DNA from 2 places in the Stenotrophomonas sp. 96582_Sma genome. Region 2 is predicted to be linked to the other one. Evidence: predicted binding sites of a transcription regulator. Region 2 holds the regulator's gene; the other holds the start of a gene.

Region 1 (7,451 bases), 2.2 Mb from region 2:
GGCCGTGGCACAGGATGCGGCGCAGTCGCTGGCCCAGCTGGGCCAACAGTACGGATCGCATCCGGCGTTCGCTGGCTGGTACATCACCGACGAGCCAGCACAGGTGCCGGCTGATCGCGCGCCGTTCTACCGTGCGATCGTGACGGCGCTCAAAGGCAGTACACCCTCGCGGCCGGTGATGGTGGCCCCCTACCTGGCGTCATCCAGCGTGGATCCGGCCAGCGTGGGCCGGGCTGCTGCACAGTTCCGTACGGCCACCGGCGTGGATGTGCAGATCTGGCAGGACGGCATCGGCGCCGCCTCGCATGCACGCCTGTTCCAGTGGGATCGCCCGGGTCATTCGACCGAGGCGTATTACGAGGCGCTGTCGGTGGCGCTGGGGGCCAGCGGCCTGTGGGCCGACATCGAACTGTTCAACCATGGCAGTCCTTTATTCCTGGAAACCGGCAACGGATTGTCCGGTGCCTATCGCTCCGCGTCGGTGCAGCGCATCAACCAGCAGTTGTGGAGCGCGCGTTCGGCCGGCAAGCGCGTTGCCTGGCTCAACCAGTACCACATGTCCGAGGTGGTCGGCCCCGGCCAGGGCTATGCCGAATCGCCGCGGCTGATGAACACCTATCGCGGGCTGTATGGGCTCGGCGCGTCCTACCTCGTCGATCCGGTGCAGACCACGTACAGCTACAGCGTGGCACCGGATGCGAACTATCCGGACAGCAGTGGCCACGAGCTGTTCGATCGTCGGGTGGGGGATCCGCGCAACCCGATGGATGCAGGCTGGGTAGGCGTGCATGGCAACGCCAGCATCACCATCGACCTGGGCCAGCGCCGGCGGGTGGACTGGATCGGCCTGCATACGATGACCCGCCCGGCGTGGGGCATCGTCACGCCGACAGCTGTGGACGTGATGTGTGCCGAGCCGGGCGCCGCTGCGGTGAAGATCGGTGTGCTGTCGGCGCCATTCACCCAGGCCGGACTGAGCGGTTCGACCGGAGAGGAATACGTGCTGGGCAACGCCGCGCCGCTGGCCGCGCAGTGCCGCACGCTGGAGCTGCGGTTGGCCAATGGCAGCTGGACGTTCCTCAGCGAAATCGAGATGGCGGTCGAGCAGTAAGCGCCTCAGCGTTGGGGCGTGCCGCGCAGTCGCTGCGCGAACGGTCGCTGTTCAAGTGCCTGCAGTGCCTCGCGCAGCACCTGCTCCAATGACTGTCCAAGATCGGCATCGAGGCTGCGCGCCGCGCGTGCCGTGGCCTGCCACTGCGCCTGCAGCGCCGGCAACGCCTGCAACGCGCGCGGGCTCAGCTGCAGGATGCGCTCGCGGCTGTCTTCACCGACCGCAGCGTGCAGCCAGCCGTCGCGCACCATTGCTGAAACCGTCTGGCTGAGCGCCGAATGGCTGAGCCCGCAGGCCAGTGCGAGATCCTTGATGCGGCAGGGTCCCTGCGCCATCAGCGTGCGCAGCACCGGGGTGTAGCGCGGCCGGTAGTCCAGCTTCAGGTCGCGGTAGGCCTGCTCGACCGCCGGGTCCAGCTGGTCGAGCAGGGCCCGCAGCAGTGTTCCCAGGGTGGCATGTTGGAGATCCATGGTGGCGATGATATGTAAGCACTTATATATCATCAACATGGGGTGCGGTCATGGCGGTTTCGTGGATGCTGGGCGCGCTGCTGGCGGCGTCCTGCCCGGCCCAGGACGCGGTGCTGCAGGCGGCGGCCACGGCGATACAGGCGCAGTACCTGGACGTGGCCGAAGGCGCGCACATTGCCGAGGCCGTTCGAGGCTGGTCCACCCAGCAGCGCTATGTGGACAGCTGCGCGGACCCCAAGGCGTTCAGCGCACGCTTGAACCAGGATCTGGACGTGTTCGATGGCCACTTCCATGTCGAGCGGGTGGATGCCCGCGCCGGCCAGGACGACTGGCTGATGGCCTGGCGCGCGGATGCGCGCAGCAATGGTGCGGGCGTGCGCGAGGTGCGGGTGCTGGAAGGCAACATCGGTTACCTGCGCCTGAGCACCTTCTATCCGCTCGATCTGGCCCGGCCGAAGCTGGCCGCAGCCTTCACCCTGCTGGCCGACACCGATGGCCTGGTGCTGGACCTGCGCCAGAACGGTGGTGGCGATGACGGCAGTGCGGACCTGCTGGTGCGGACCCTGCTGGCGGCGGAGATCACCCAGGTGCAGTCACTGCAACGCCGTGGCCAGCGCCGTCCGGTACCGTTGCCACCGGCGAGCCTGGGGCTGTACCTGAAGCCGCTGGTGGTGCTGATCGACCGCCGCACCGGGTCGGCCGCCGAATTCGTCGCGTACTCGCTGCAGGCGCAGGGGCGGGCACGTGTCGTTGGTAGTCGAAGTGGCGGCGCGGCACATATGTTCGATGATCCTGTGCTGCTGCCGGATGGCTATCAGATCAGCATTCCCGACCGGCAGCCGATCAACCTCCGTACCGGAACCAACTGGGAACGCACCGGCGTCACGCCTGATGCAGCAGGCGGTGACGATCCGCTGTTCGTCGCCCGCCAGCTGCTCGCCCGATCGGCATCGCCAGAATGAACGCACAATTGCAACCGCGCCCTATCGCAGACGACATGCAGCGTGCCTAGAATCGATGCATCCCGGTAGTTCCCGGGCGCTTCGAGTGAATGGACTCAATGAAGATTCTGTTGACCGGCAGTTCCGGGCGGATCGGGCGTGCAATCTTCGGCGCGCTGGCGGCGGCCCACGAAGTGGTGGGGCTGGATCGCAGCCCATTCGCCACCACCCGCATCATTGCCGATGTCACCGATCGTCAGGCCGTGAAGCAGGCAGTGCGGGGCGTCGACGCGGTGATCCATACCGCCGCCCTGCACGCACCCCATGTCGGCCTGGTGCCGGATGCGGTATTCCAGCAGATCAATGTGGAGGCGACCGCACACCTGTTGCAGGCTGCCCGCGAGGCCGGTGCACGCCGCTTCGTGCTGACCAGCACCACGGCGTTGTATGGCCATGCGGTGGTGGCGGGCGGTTGCCGCTGGATCGATGAAGATACCGAGCCGCTGCCACGCACCATCTACCATCGCAGCAAGCTGCAGGCCGAGGCGTTGGCTGAAGCCGCTGCGGCGCCGGGCTTCAGCGTGCGCGTGCTGCGCATGGCCCGCTGTTTCCCCGAGCCACCGGAGCGGATGGCGATGTTCCGCCTGCACCGCGGTATCGACGCGCGCGACGTGGCCAGCGCACATGCCGCGCTGCTGCACGATGAGGGCGCTGCCTTCGCACGCTACATTGCCTGCGCACCGACGCCGTTCCTGCGTGAGGATTGCCTGGAACTGGCGACCCAGCCCCGCAGGGTGCTGGCCCGCCGCGCCCCGCAGTTGCTGGCCGAGTTCGAGCGCCGTGGCTGGCCGCTGCCGCTGAGCATTGACCGCGTCTACGACAGTGCACTGATGCGCAGCACACTGGGCTGGCAGCCGCGCTTCGGCCCGGACGACGTGCTGCAGCAGTACGCGGTTGGCAGCATCGAGGTGCTGCCGCGGGCGGAATGGATCAAGGACCGCGTGGCCGAATAGGGCGGCAGCGGGGCGGGTTCCTGACCCGACCCTGAGCAGGTTCAGGAATGTGCAGATGGACCGCCTCAACCTCGTTCGCAGGCGGCCGCTAACCCGGTGCGCTTCCAGCGCCGGGCGTGTCCCGGCGGCCGGTGGCCTGCGCGACGGATCGCGCACCTGCGCGGTGCCCTCGCGGTGCCGGTCGTCCTGAACTGCCTTGCGGATCCTTCCATGCCTTCTCCCCGTTCCGCCGCTGCCCGCCGCCCGGGCAGCATCGCCCACAAGCTGATGCTGGGCACAGCTGCGATCGCGCTGCTGTGCTTCGGCCTGACTGCGTTCCTGATCTACCGCCAGGCCAGCGCCAGCCTGATCGACGCCTCGCGCCAGACCATGGCCAGCGAAGCCACCGCCGAAGCCCGCCAGGTCGCGGCCGATCTGGGCACCGCCTTTGCCAGCAACGACGCCATGGTCGAGGCCGTGCTCGCCCAGCGCGCGCGCGGCGATGTTCCGGACCGTGCCAGCCTGGCTGCCGTGCTGGGCGAGCAGCTGCGCACCCACCCCGAGTGGCTGGGCAAGAGCACCATGTGGGAGGCCGACGCCTTCGATGGCAAGGATGCCGAGTTCGTCAACACTGAAGCGCACGATGCCACCGGTCGTTACATGAGCTACTGGGCCTGGCACGATGGCAAGCCGCAGCAGTCGACGATGACCGACTACACCGAGACGGCCAGTGGCTCCGGTGACTGGTACATGGTGCCCAGCCGCGACAAGCTGGCGAAGGTAAGCGAGCCCTATGCCTACGACATCGGTGGCCAGCAGGTGCTGATGAGCACGTTGAGCACGCCGATCATCGAAAACGGCCGGTTCCTCGGTGTATTCACTGTGGACTTCTCGCTGGCGGCGCTGCAGAAGCACCTGGCCACGCTGAAGCCGATGGGCGCCGGGCGCGTCGAACTGCTCTCGCCGAATGGCGTGGTGCTGGCCTCGGCCAATGCCGCCGAAATCGGCAAGCCACGTGGCGACGCATTGACCCGCAGCATGCTGGCAGACATCGCCGCCGACCGCCGGTTCGAAGCCTTCACTCCGGATGCCGCCGGCAACGTGCGCGTATACGTGCCGCTGCGTGTGGGCGATGCGCCGCAGCGCTTTGCACTGGGTGTGGTGATGCCGCACGCGGTGATCGTGGCCGAGGCGCGCCAGCTGCTGTGGCTGACCCTGCTGGTTGGTGTGGTGGCCGCGCTGACGCTGAGTGCCGGTGTCTATGTGCTGCTGCGCCGGTTGGCGATCCGCCCACTGGCCGAAGCCGTGCGCGTGGCCGGCGACGTCGCCGCGGGCAAGCTGGACAGCACCCTGCCGGCACGCAGCAACGACGAAGTGGGCCGCCTGCTGGACGCGATGCAGGGCATGCGGGGGCAGCTGCAGTCGGTGATGGCGGCGCAGGCGGAAATGGCGCGTCGCCATGACGCCGGTGAAATCAGCTACCGCATGGACGCCTCGGCGTTCCCGGGTGAGTACGGCCGGATGGTGGCTGACAGCAACAAGCTGGTGGCCTCCAGCAACGCCGTCACCCAGCGCCTGGTCGACGTGATGCAACGCTATGCGGTGGGTGACCTGAGCGTGGACATGGAAGCGCTGCCGGGCGAGAAGGCGGTGTTCACCGCTGCAATGGCCACTACCAAGAGCAACCTGGCTGCGATCAACGATCAGATCCAGCAGCTGGCCGCTGCCGCCGCCGCCGGCGATTTTGCGGTGCGCGGCGACACGCTGCGTTTCGACCACGACTTCCGCCGCATGGTGGAAACCCTCAACACCATGATGCAGGTCAGCGACCACAACCTGGCCGAGCTGTCGACGCTGCTGCGCGCGATTGCCGCAGGCGACCTCAGCGCGCGCATGCAGGGCGACTTCCACGGCGTGTTCGCGGTGATGCGCGACGATGCCAACAGCACCGTGCAGCAGCTGACCCAGATCGTTGGCCAGATCCAGCAGTCGGCGGCCAGCATCCGCCTGGCGGCGGGTGAGATTGCCGCCGGCAACAGTGACCTGTCGCGCCGCACCGAGCAGCAGGCGGCGAACCTGGAAGAGACCGCGGCCTCGATGGAAGAGCTGACCTCCACGGTGCGCCAGAATGCCGACCACGCGCTGCAGGCCAACACCCTGGCCGGCTCCGCAGCGGGCGTGGCCAGCGAAGGCGGGCAGGTGGTCAGCCAGGTGGTGCAGACCATGGAACAGATCGAGGCCTCCTCGCAGCGCATTGCCGAGATCATTTCGGTAATCGATGGCATCGCGTTCCAGACCAACATCCTGGCGTTGAACGCGGCGGTGGAAGCGGCGCGTGCCGGCGAACAGGGCCGCGGATTCGCCGTGGTCGCCAGCGAAGTGCGTGCGCTGGCCCAGCGCTCGGCAGGCGCGGCCAAGGAGATCAAGGAGCTGATCGACGCCTCGGTGGCGCAGGTCGGTGCCGGTGCGCAGCTGGTGCACGGCGCGGGCCGCACCATGCAGGAAATCGTCGGCCAGGTCGGCCGAGTGAACGAGATCATGGCCGAGATCTCGGCAGCCTCGCGCGAGCAGTCGGCGGGCATCGAGCAGGTCAACCAGACCGTGGTGCAGATGGACGAGACCACCCAGCAGAACGCCGCACTGGTGGAAGAGGCCAGTGCCGCCGCGCGTGCGATGGAAGAACAGGCCGAGCAGCTTGCGGTGGCGGTCTCGCGCTTCCGCCTGCAGGCCGAGCCGGTGGCTACGGTCCGTCGCGCGGCCTGATCCTGTTGCGCGCACATGAAGACGCCCGGCCAAGGCCGGGCGTCTTCATGTCTGCTTGATGCTATGCCAGGCCGGAGTGCGGCGGCAGCATCGCGTCAGAACATGCCTTCGAAGGGATTCCAGCTGGCTTTGCCCTTCACCTGCTCCAGGTAGTAGCTGTAGTTGGTGCTGGCGGCAACCAGGAAGTTCATGGCGATGAACAGCGGGCGCGCGATGATGTCCGGCAGGAACAGGGACACGATGCCCAGCACGAGGCCGATGCCGATCACCACCAGCGCCTTGCGCCACATGCCCAGAATGAACAGGTAGATGAAGCCGAAGAAGAAGGCGAAGAAGTTGATGTTGATCTTGAGGCGGTCGCCGAAGGACAGCGCCTTCCAGGCTTCCTTGAAGCGCGGCTCCTTCGGAGCGCCGTGCTGCTGGAAGAAATTGAAGCGGAACTGCCACTTCGGGCTGAAGCGGGAGAGGTCGACGGCGTTCATTGACGATTACGTCCTTGTAGGAAAACGGTTACATGATACGAGGCCGACGGTTCAGGAAACTACCCTCAGCCGTCAAAAATGTGACGCGCCCGGCATGTGCAGGCCTGCGGCGGGGCGCCGCACCGTCACCCATCCGCCTTGTTTTTAGGATAGGGTGCGCAGTTCCGCTGCCGCCCCAGCTGAACCCGGGCGGCGGCGGGATGTCCATGGAGGTTGCATGACCACACCTGCTATACCGGAAAACGCACCGGGACCGGTGCTCCTGCCGACACCTGAAGTGGTGCAGGCACAACAACTGCTCGCACGCCAGCAACTGGCGGTAGCGATGGACCGTGCACGCACGGCCGCTACGCAGAACGCGGCCGCGGCCGCGCTGGAAAGCGAGTAATCCGCAACACCGCCGATCGCGCTGGCGTGCTGCCAGCGCGATCGCGGCGCGCGCCGCCGGTCAGAACCGCGCGGTCATGCTCATGAAGTAGCTGCGCCCGGCCACGAAGTAGTCGGTGGAGCCTTCCGCATACAGCTTCTTGTCGGCCAGGTTGCTGACACCGCCGCGCAGGGTCAGCACCTCGTTGACGTTCCAGGCAGCGGTCAGGTCATACAGGGTGTAGGCCTTGAGGAAGGTCGTGGCCGTACCGGTCTGCTTGCCGGTGTACTGCGCCGACAGGCTGCTGGAAAACACCGTGTTGGGC
Region 2 (7,451 bases):
CTGGCGGCGGGCGATGTTGCTCCACTCGACGATCTGCTGGATCAGTTCGCGGCGATCGCTGTGCGGCGGGCGCACGACCCAGCGTACGATCTTGAAGGCATGCTTGAACACCGCCGGCGAGGTATGCAGCAGGATCGCGGCGACGGTGCCGACGATGACGATCACGAACGCCGCAGGCGACCACAACGACGCCAGGCCGGCGCCCTTGAGGATGCTGCCGCCGACCAGCGAGGCCAGGGCGAGAAAGAGTCCAATGAGGCTGAGTCTATCCATGGTTCCGGTATCGGCGTGTATGAATGGGACTTGAGACACCGGTAGATCGCGTACAGACGGTGGTCACAGTTTTCGGGGCGCCGGGCATGGCCCGGTGGGGTTCATCGCAGCCCGTCCACGTCCAGGATCAGCGCCATGCGACCATCGCCGATCAAGGTTGCACCGGCATAACCGCGCAGGCCGCGCAGCGCTTTCGGCAGCGGCTTGATGACCACTTCCTCACGCCCGCGTACCTGGTCCACGACCAGCCCGAAGCGCGCTTCGCCAGCCTGCAGCACCACGATGGTCAGCAGCGGCGAGGCGGCCGGCGTCACATCCAGCCACTGGCGCAGATCGACCAGCGGCAGCGTGTGCGAGCGGCGGTCGAGCACGGCACGGCCATCGAACCAGCCCAGCGAGGTGCGCGGCGCGTGCAGCACTTCCATCACGCGGGCCAGCGGCAGCGCATAGACGTCCTCGCCGGCCTGCACCAGCAGGGTCGGCAGGATCGCCAGGGTCAGCGGCACGCGGATCAGGAAGCGGCTGCCACGGCCCAGTTCCGACTGGATCTGGATCTGGCCGCTCAGTTCGCGGATGCGTGACTGCACCACGTCCATGCCGACGCCACGACCGGAGATGTCGGTGACCTGCTGCTTGGTCGAGAAGCCGGGCAGGAACACCAGGTGCAGGCACTCCTCGCTGCTCAGGCGCGCGGCGGCTTCCGGATCGATCAGGCCCTTCTCGCGCGCCTTGGCACGCAGCTTTTCCGGGTCGATGCCGGCGCCATCGTCCTGCACCTCGATGCTGACGTAGTCGCCTTCCTGCTGTGCGGACAGGCGCACATGGCCCATCCGTGGCTTGCCCTGTGCCTCGCGCAGGTCGGGCATTTCCACGCCATGGTCGATGGCGTTGCGGACCAGGTGCACCAGCGGGTCGGCCAGCGCTTCCACCAAGTTGCGGTCGAGCTCGGTCTCGGCGCCGATCAGTTCCAGGTCCACTTCCTTCTTCAGCGAGCGGGCGACGTCGCGGGCAACCTTGGGGAAGCGCGAGAACACCTTGCCCACCGGCTGCATGCGGGTGCGCATCACTGCCGACTGCAGGCGGGCGGTGGCGATATCCAGAGTGGACACGGCCCGGTCCAGCTCTTCATCGCGCAGGCGTGCACGCAGGGTCTTGAGCCGATTGCGTGACAGCACCAGTTCGCCGATCAGGTTGACGATCGCGTCCAGGCGCTTGGTGTCCACGCGCACGGTATGTTCGGCCTCGGCCAGCGGCTTGGCGGCCGGCTTCGCCACCGGTGCCGGTGCGGCGACCGGGCGCGGCGCTGCGATCGGTGCCGGTGCCACCACGGCCGCAGGCTTGGTGCCCGGTGCCGCGCCACCGTGCAGCTGGTCGAGCAGGGCTTCGAACTCGTCTTCGCTGATCAGTCCGTCGTCGGCCTTCTTCGCTGGCGCGACCGCGGTCGGCGCGTTGCCACCATGCAGTTGGTCGAGCAGAGCCTCGAATTCGTCGTCGGTGATCAGGTCGCTGCCACCCGCGGTGGGTGCTGCTGCGGCGGCGGGTGCAGCCACGGCACCGCCGTGCACGTCGAACTGTGCGATCAGGTCCGGCGGCGCATAGCCCGGCTCGGTGCCGGAGGAAACCGCGTCCAGCATCGACTGCAGGTAGTCCAGCGATTGCTGGGCCGCGTCGAAGTGGTGGGCCTGCAGCACGGCCTGGCCGGCACGTGCGGCGCCCAGCGCCTCTTCAGCGGCATGGCACAGCTCGACCATGGCGGTGACGCCGAGGAAGCCGGCGCCGCCCTTGAGCGTGTGGTAGCCGCGGAACACCGCGTTGAGCTGGTCGCTGTCCTGCGGTGCCTGCTCCAGCGACACCAGCTGTTCGCCGAGGCGATCCAGGATCTCCTGCGCCTCGATGATGAAATCGGCAGTGATGTCGTCGGATACCGCGCTCATGCTTACAGCCCCAGATCCGACAACAGGTCGTCGGCGTCGTTCTGCGAGACCGCGTGGCGGTCCAGTCCCTTCAGTGCCGGCCCGGCCAGTTCCGGGTCGGTGCGATGCTGTTCCGGCGGCAGGCCGAGCGCGCCGAAGCCTTCGTGCACGCGGCGGACGATGCCGACCACGCGACGGATGATCTGCCCGGTCAGGTCCTGGTAGCTCTGGGTCAGGGCGATCTCGGTCAGGTTGTGGCGGATGCGCTCGAGCTGCGCGTCCTGGCCCGGCTGCAGGCCTTCGGCGCGCAGCTGTTCGGTCAGGCTGCGGCATTCCTCGGCCAGGTCCAGGGTGCGGTGCGTGGCCTGTTCTGTCATCGCCACCACGTGGTCCAGTCGCGCGCAGGCGTCGTCCAGTTCGCCGGCTTCGCTCGGCACGGTCGGCAGTTCGCCCAGCGCCTGCCCCAGCTCGCGGGCCAGCCGCGAGAGGCCGCTCATCATCGGCTGCGTGCGCAGCGCGACCAGCCCATCGATGCGCTGCCGCCAGGCGGCCTCGTCACCGGACTCGAGTGCGTCCAGGGCCTCCTGCAGGCGCAGGGCGAGGGCGTTCTTGTCGACCGTGGTATCCATCAGGCGCTGGCCGCCAGGCGTTCGAAGATCTTGCCGAGCTTCTCTTCCAGCGTCTGCGCGGTGAACGGCTTGATGATGTAGCCGTTCACGCCGCTCTGGGCGGCTTCGATGATCTGCTCGCGCTTGGCTTCTGCCGTGACCATCAGCACCGGCAGGGTCTTCAGCTTGGCATCGGCACGGATGGCCTTGAGCAGCTCGATGCCGGTCATCACCGGCATGTTCCAGTCGGTGACCACGAAATCGAACGGCTGGCTCTGCAGCAGCGACAGCGCGGCATGCCCGTCCTCGGCTTCGGCGGTATTGGTGAAGCCCAGATCGCCCAGCAGGTTCTTGACGATTCGACGCATGGTCGAGAAGTCGTCGACGATCAGGATGCGCATGTTCTTGTTCAAAGCAGAATTCCTTTGTTGTTCATTCCGGACGGCCGGGGGCAGCCGCCTCGGGGATGTTCATTCTTCGAGGCCTGCGTCGGCAGCCTCGAACAGCTTCAGCCGGCCACGCAGGCGCAGTACCGCCTGGCCGTGGATCTGGCAGACCCGCGACTCGCTCACGCCGAGCACCGCGCCGATCTCCTTCAGGTTCAGTTCCTGCTCGTAGTACAGCGAGAGCACCAGTTGTTCGCGCTCGGGCAGGTGGCCGATGGCCTTGCCCAGCTCGCGACCGAACTCACCGCGCTCCAGTACCTGCTGCGGGGTCGGCCCGCCCTGGGCGACGGTGTCCAGCTCGCCCTGGTCCTCGATGCGCGATTCCAGGCTCAGCACCTGGCCACGTGCAGCGTCTTCCATCAGCCGCAGGTACTCAGGCAGCGGCATCTCCATCGCGGCGGCCACTTCAGTGGCGCTGGCGGCACGGCCACTGCTCTGTTCCAGGCGGCGGATGGTGGCGGCGGCATCACGTGCACGGCGGTGCACCGAGCGCGGGACCCAGTCACCACGGCGGATCTCGTCGATCATCGAACCACGGATGCGGATCGAGGCGTAGGTCTCGAAAGAAGCACCCTGGTCGGCGTCATAGCTGCGCGAGGCTTCGATCAGGCCCATCATGCCGGCCTGGATCAGGTCGTCGACCTCGACGCTGGCCGGCAGGCGCGCGGCCAGGTGGTGGGCGATGCGCCGCACCAGGTCCGAATGCTGGGCGATGACTTCGTTTGCCGCCGAGCGCTGCACTTCCCTGTACTGGGCTGCGCCTTTCATGCCGTCACCCCACGCTGCTTGAGGATGCGTTCGAGGAAGAACTCGACGCCGCCACGCGGTTCGGTCGGCGCCTGCCAGCGCGCGGTACGGCGCGCGATCTCGGTGATCGCCAGCGCCGCCGGGCTGGACGGATAGGCCTTCACCACCGGCTGCTGGCGCTGCACCGACAGGCGCAGCCAGTCATCCTGCGGCACGCAGCCGAGGTAGTTCAGCGAGACATCGGCAAGGAACTTCTCGCAGACGCGGGTCAGCTTTTCGTACAGCACGCGGCCCTCGTTCGGGTCGCGCACCATGTTGGCCACCACCTGGATGCGGTCCACGCCGCGCTCGCGCGACAGCACCTTGATCAGTGCGTAGGCGTCGGTGATCGAGGCCGGCTCGTCACAGACCACCACCACGGTGTCCTGTGCGGCCTGGCAGAAGGTCAGCACGCCATCGGTGATGCCCGCGGCAGTGTCCACCACCATGATGTCCAGCTCGCGCTCCAGCTCGGAGAACACGTTGACCAGGCCAACGTGCTCAGCCGGGGCCAGCTCGGCCATGTGCCGGCGGCCGGATGCGGCCGGGACCACCAGTACGCCGTTCGGGCCTTCGACGATGACGTCGTCCAGCGAACAGCGCCCGGCGACCAGGTCGGCCAGGGTAAAGGTGGGGTTCAGGCCCAGGATCACGTCGATGTTGGCCAGGCCGAGGTCGGCGTCCAGCAGCAGCGTGCGCTTGCCCATGCCAGCCAGGGCCACGGCCAGGTTGGCCGACACATTCGTCTTGCCCACGCCGCCCTTGCCGCCAGTGACCGCAATGGTGCGCACAGGGCCGAGCGGCTCGCTGCGGGTGGCCGACAGCGGGAAGGTCTTGGTCAGCTTGGCGTACTCACGCGACGGCATGGTTCAACTCCGGGTTGCAGGGCATATCGGCCGCGCGGCGCAAATCTTCAAGGCGAAGTACAAGATTGGCTGCACTGGCCCGGTGCAGGTCCTCCGGGACGTCCTGGCCATCGGTCACCCAGGTGATCGGCAGGGCATGGTCCACGGCCACCGACAGGGCGTTGCCGAAGCGGCCGGTCTCGTCCAGCTTGCTCAGTACCAGGCCCTGCAGGTTGGCGGCGCCGAAGCGGCGGACCACCTCGTCCATGTCGCCGAAGCTGGTGTTGGCCGGCAGCACCAGCAGGGTGCGGACCTGGCGGGCGGCACGCAGCCACTGCAGCTGGGCGGCCAGGGCGCGGTCGCGCGGGCCCAGGCCGGCGGTGTCGATCAGCACCAGCTTGTAGTCCTTCAGGCGTTCCAGCAGCTGGTCCAGGTCGGTGCCGCTGTTGGCCTCGTGCACCGCGATGCCGAGCTGGCGGCCGTAGCCGTACAGCTGCTCGCGGGCACCGATGCGGGTGGTGTCGGTGGTGACCAGGGCCACGTCACGCGGCGCGTGCTTCTCGGCGAAGCGCGAGGCCAGCTTGGCGATGGTGGTGGTCTTGCCGGCGCCGGTCGGTCCGACCAGTGCGATCACACCACCTTCTTCCAGCGGGTCGACCGGGGCGATCGGCAGCTTGCGCGAAATCAGCCCCAGCATCAGGCCGCGGCCTCGATGGGCCTCGGTCTCCAGCGGGATCTGCATGGCCACGTCGCGGGCCAGGCCGGCATCGAAGCCATACTCGTCCATCAGGTCCAGCGCGGTGGCGCGCACCGGGCAGCCGCGCAGGCGCTCGTCGGTGAAGCGGTTCATCTCGCGCTCGATCACATGGCGCATGCCGGCCACTTCCTGGCGCAGCTGGCGGATCTCGGCGTCGTCCTGGGCCACCAGGGTCAGTGCCGGGGCTGGGGCCAGCACGGGGGCAGCGCCGGTTTCGTCGCTGGCTTCGACCGGTGCCGGTTCGCTGGCGACGATCCCGGGTTGCGCTTCGGTCACGGCAGCGGTAGGCAGCGGCGGCGGCTGCACGGCCGACGCCGCGCATTCGTGATGCGTCTCGTGCGGCGGGTCGATCTGGAAGCGGGCGCGGTTGGCCGGTGCGGCGGTGCTGGGCGCCGGTGCGACGATGGCTTCGGCGAACGGAGCGAAGGGCTGATCCGGCAGCGCCGGTTCGTTGACGGCGGCGCGTGCCAGGGTGGCGGCGAAGCCGGTGCTGCCGCGGGTCGGCACGATCTCGTCGGCGCTGTCCAGGGTGCGGCCGGTGGCGCCGACCGCAGCGCGGGCGAGGGCAGCCACGGCCGAGGTGGTTGCGGCGACCGGTTCCGGTGCCGGGGTGTTGCTGCGGCGGCGGGTGACCGCGGCGATCACCGCGTCGGCGGCGGTGCGCGGCTTCGGCGCCGGCGGCGGAGCGATGTCACGACGCGAGGCTTCCAGTGCACGCTGCACGGCGCTCTCGTCGTAGTTGGCGGCGGCGACGATCTCGATGCCTTCCTCGATCCGGCGGTTGGACAGGATCACGGCGTCAGGACCATGTTCCTTGCGCACCAGGTTCATGGCCGAGCGCATGTCGGCGGCGACGAATCGTTTGATTTTCATGCTGTGGTCACGGGACGAAGACGGCGGGGTGGCGGTCGGAGAACTCGGGTGGTCGGTGGTCTGCACGGTGCGGGTTCCCCTTGGTATCTGTCTGTTGCGTTGGTTCGAAAGTGGTGTCTGTTTTCTGGCGCATCGGAGGGCGGCGTCAGCTGATCGTTCCGACCAGCTTCAGGCGCTTGTCCTCCGGCACCTCGCTGTAGGCCAGGACCGACAGCGACGGAACGCTGTGGCGGACCAGGCGGGCCAGCGCGGCACGCACCGGGCCAGGTACCAGCACGACCGCGGGCTCGTTGCGGGCTTCCTGCTTGCTGACACATTCGGCCAGGCTCTGGTGCAGTCGCTCAGCGAGTCCGGGTTCCAGCGCGGCGCCGTTGCCCTGCGTGGACTCCTGCAAGACACGTTCCAATTGTGGGTTGAGCGTGAACACCGGCAGCTCCGCCGACATTCCGGCGATCTCCTGCACGATGAAACGACCCAGCGCGGTGCGCACCGCGGCGGTCAGTACGGCCGGGTCCTGGCTGTTCGGAGCGTGTTCGACCAGTGCTTCGGCGATCTTGCGCAGCTGGCGGATTGGAATGCGCTCGACCAGCAGGTTCTGCAACACGCGCACCACCGCCGACAGCGGCAGCGCCTTCGGCGTCAGATCTTCGACGAGCTTGGGCGCGCTCTTGGCCAGGTTGGCCAGCAGGTGCTGCACTTCCTCGTGGCCGAGCAGCTCGGGCGCGTGTTCGCGGATCAGGTGCGACAGATGGGTGGCGACCACGGTGGCCGGATCGACCACGGTGTAGCCCAGCGTTTCGGCCTGGGCACGCTGGTGCGGTTGGATCCAGGTCGCGTCCAGGCCGAACGCGGGGTCCTTGCCGGCGATGCCTTCCAGCGCGCCGAGCGCGCTGCCCGGGTCCAGTGCCAGCTCGCGGTCCGGATGGATCTCGGCGGTGGCCACCGGTACG

What was found. The regulator FliA, encoded in region 2, starts transcription of late flagellar genes. The targets are predictions, from matches to a motif close to TAAAGTTTNNCNNNCNNNGGCCGATAA.
Region 1: ACZK2R_RS20335 (methyl-accepting chemotaxis protein) is a predicted target of FliA. The motif match lies at 3,601-3,627, and genes of this name have one in related genera.

Annotation. Positions count from the first base shown of each region.
Region 1 covers NZ_CM151122.1:4,359,126-4,366,576, reverse strand. Annotated here, with positions in the region: gene ACZK2R_RS20355 (DUF4434 domain-containing protein) at 1-1,111, shown strand, start outside; gene ACZK2R_RS20350 (MarR family winged helix-turn-helix transcriptional regulator) at 1,117-1,581, opposite strand; gene ACZK2R_RS20345 (S41 family peptidase) at 1,632-2,543, shown strand; gene ACZK2R_RS20340 (NAD-dependent epimerase/dehydratase family protein) at 2,642-3,535, shown strand; gene ACZK2R_RS20335 (methyl-accepting chemotaxis protein) at 3,746-6,277, shown strand; gene ACZK2R_RS20330 (DUF2628 domain-containing protein) at 6,373-6,759, opposite strand; gene ACZK2R_RS20325 (hypothetical protein) at 6,977-7,147, shown strand; gene ACZK2R_RS20320 (TonB-dependent receptor domain-containing protein) at 7,208-7,451, opposite strand, start outside.
Region 2 covers NZ_CM151122.1:2,133,762-2,141,212, forward strand. Annotated here, with positions in the region: gene ACZK2R_RS09895 (flagellar motor protein) at 1-273, opposite strand, end outside; gene ACZK2R_RS09900 (chemotaxis protein CheA) at 375-2,207, opposite strand; gene ACZK2R_RS09905 (protein phosphatase CheZ) at 2,210-2,815, opposite strand; gene cheY (chemotaxis response regulator CheY) at 2,815-3,207, opposite strand; gene ACZK2R_RS09915 (RNA polymerase sigma factor FliA) at 3,265-4,008, opposite strand; gene ACZK2R_RS09920 (MinD/ParA family ATP-binding protein) at 4,005-4,892, opposite strand; gene flhF (flagellar biosynthesis GTPase FlhF) at 4,879-6,501, opposite strand; gene flhA (flagellar biosynthesis protein FlhA) at 6,647-7,451, opposite strand, start outside.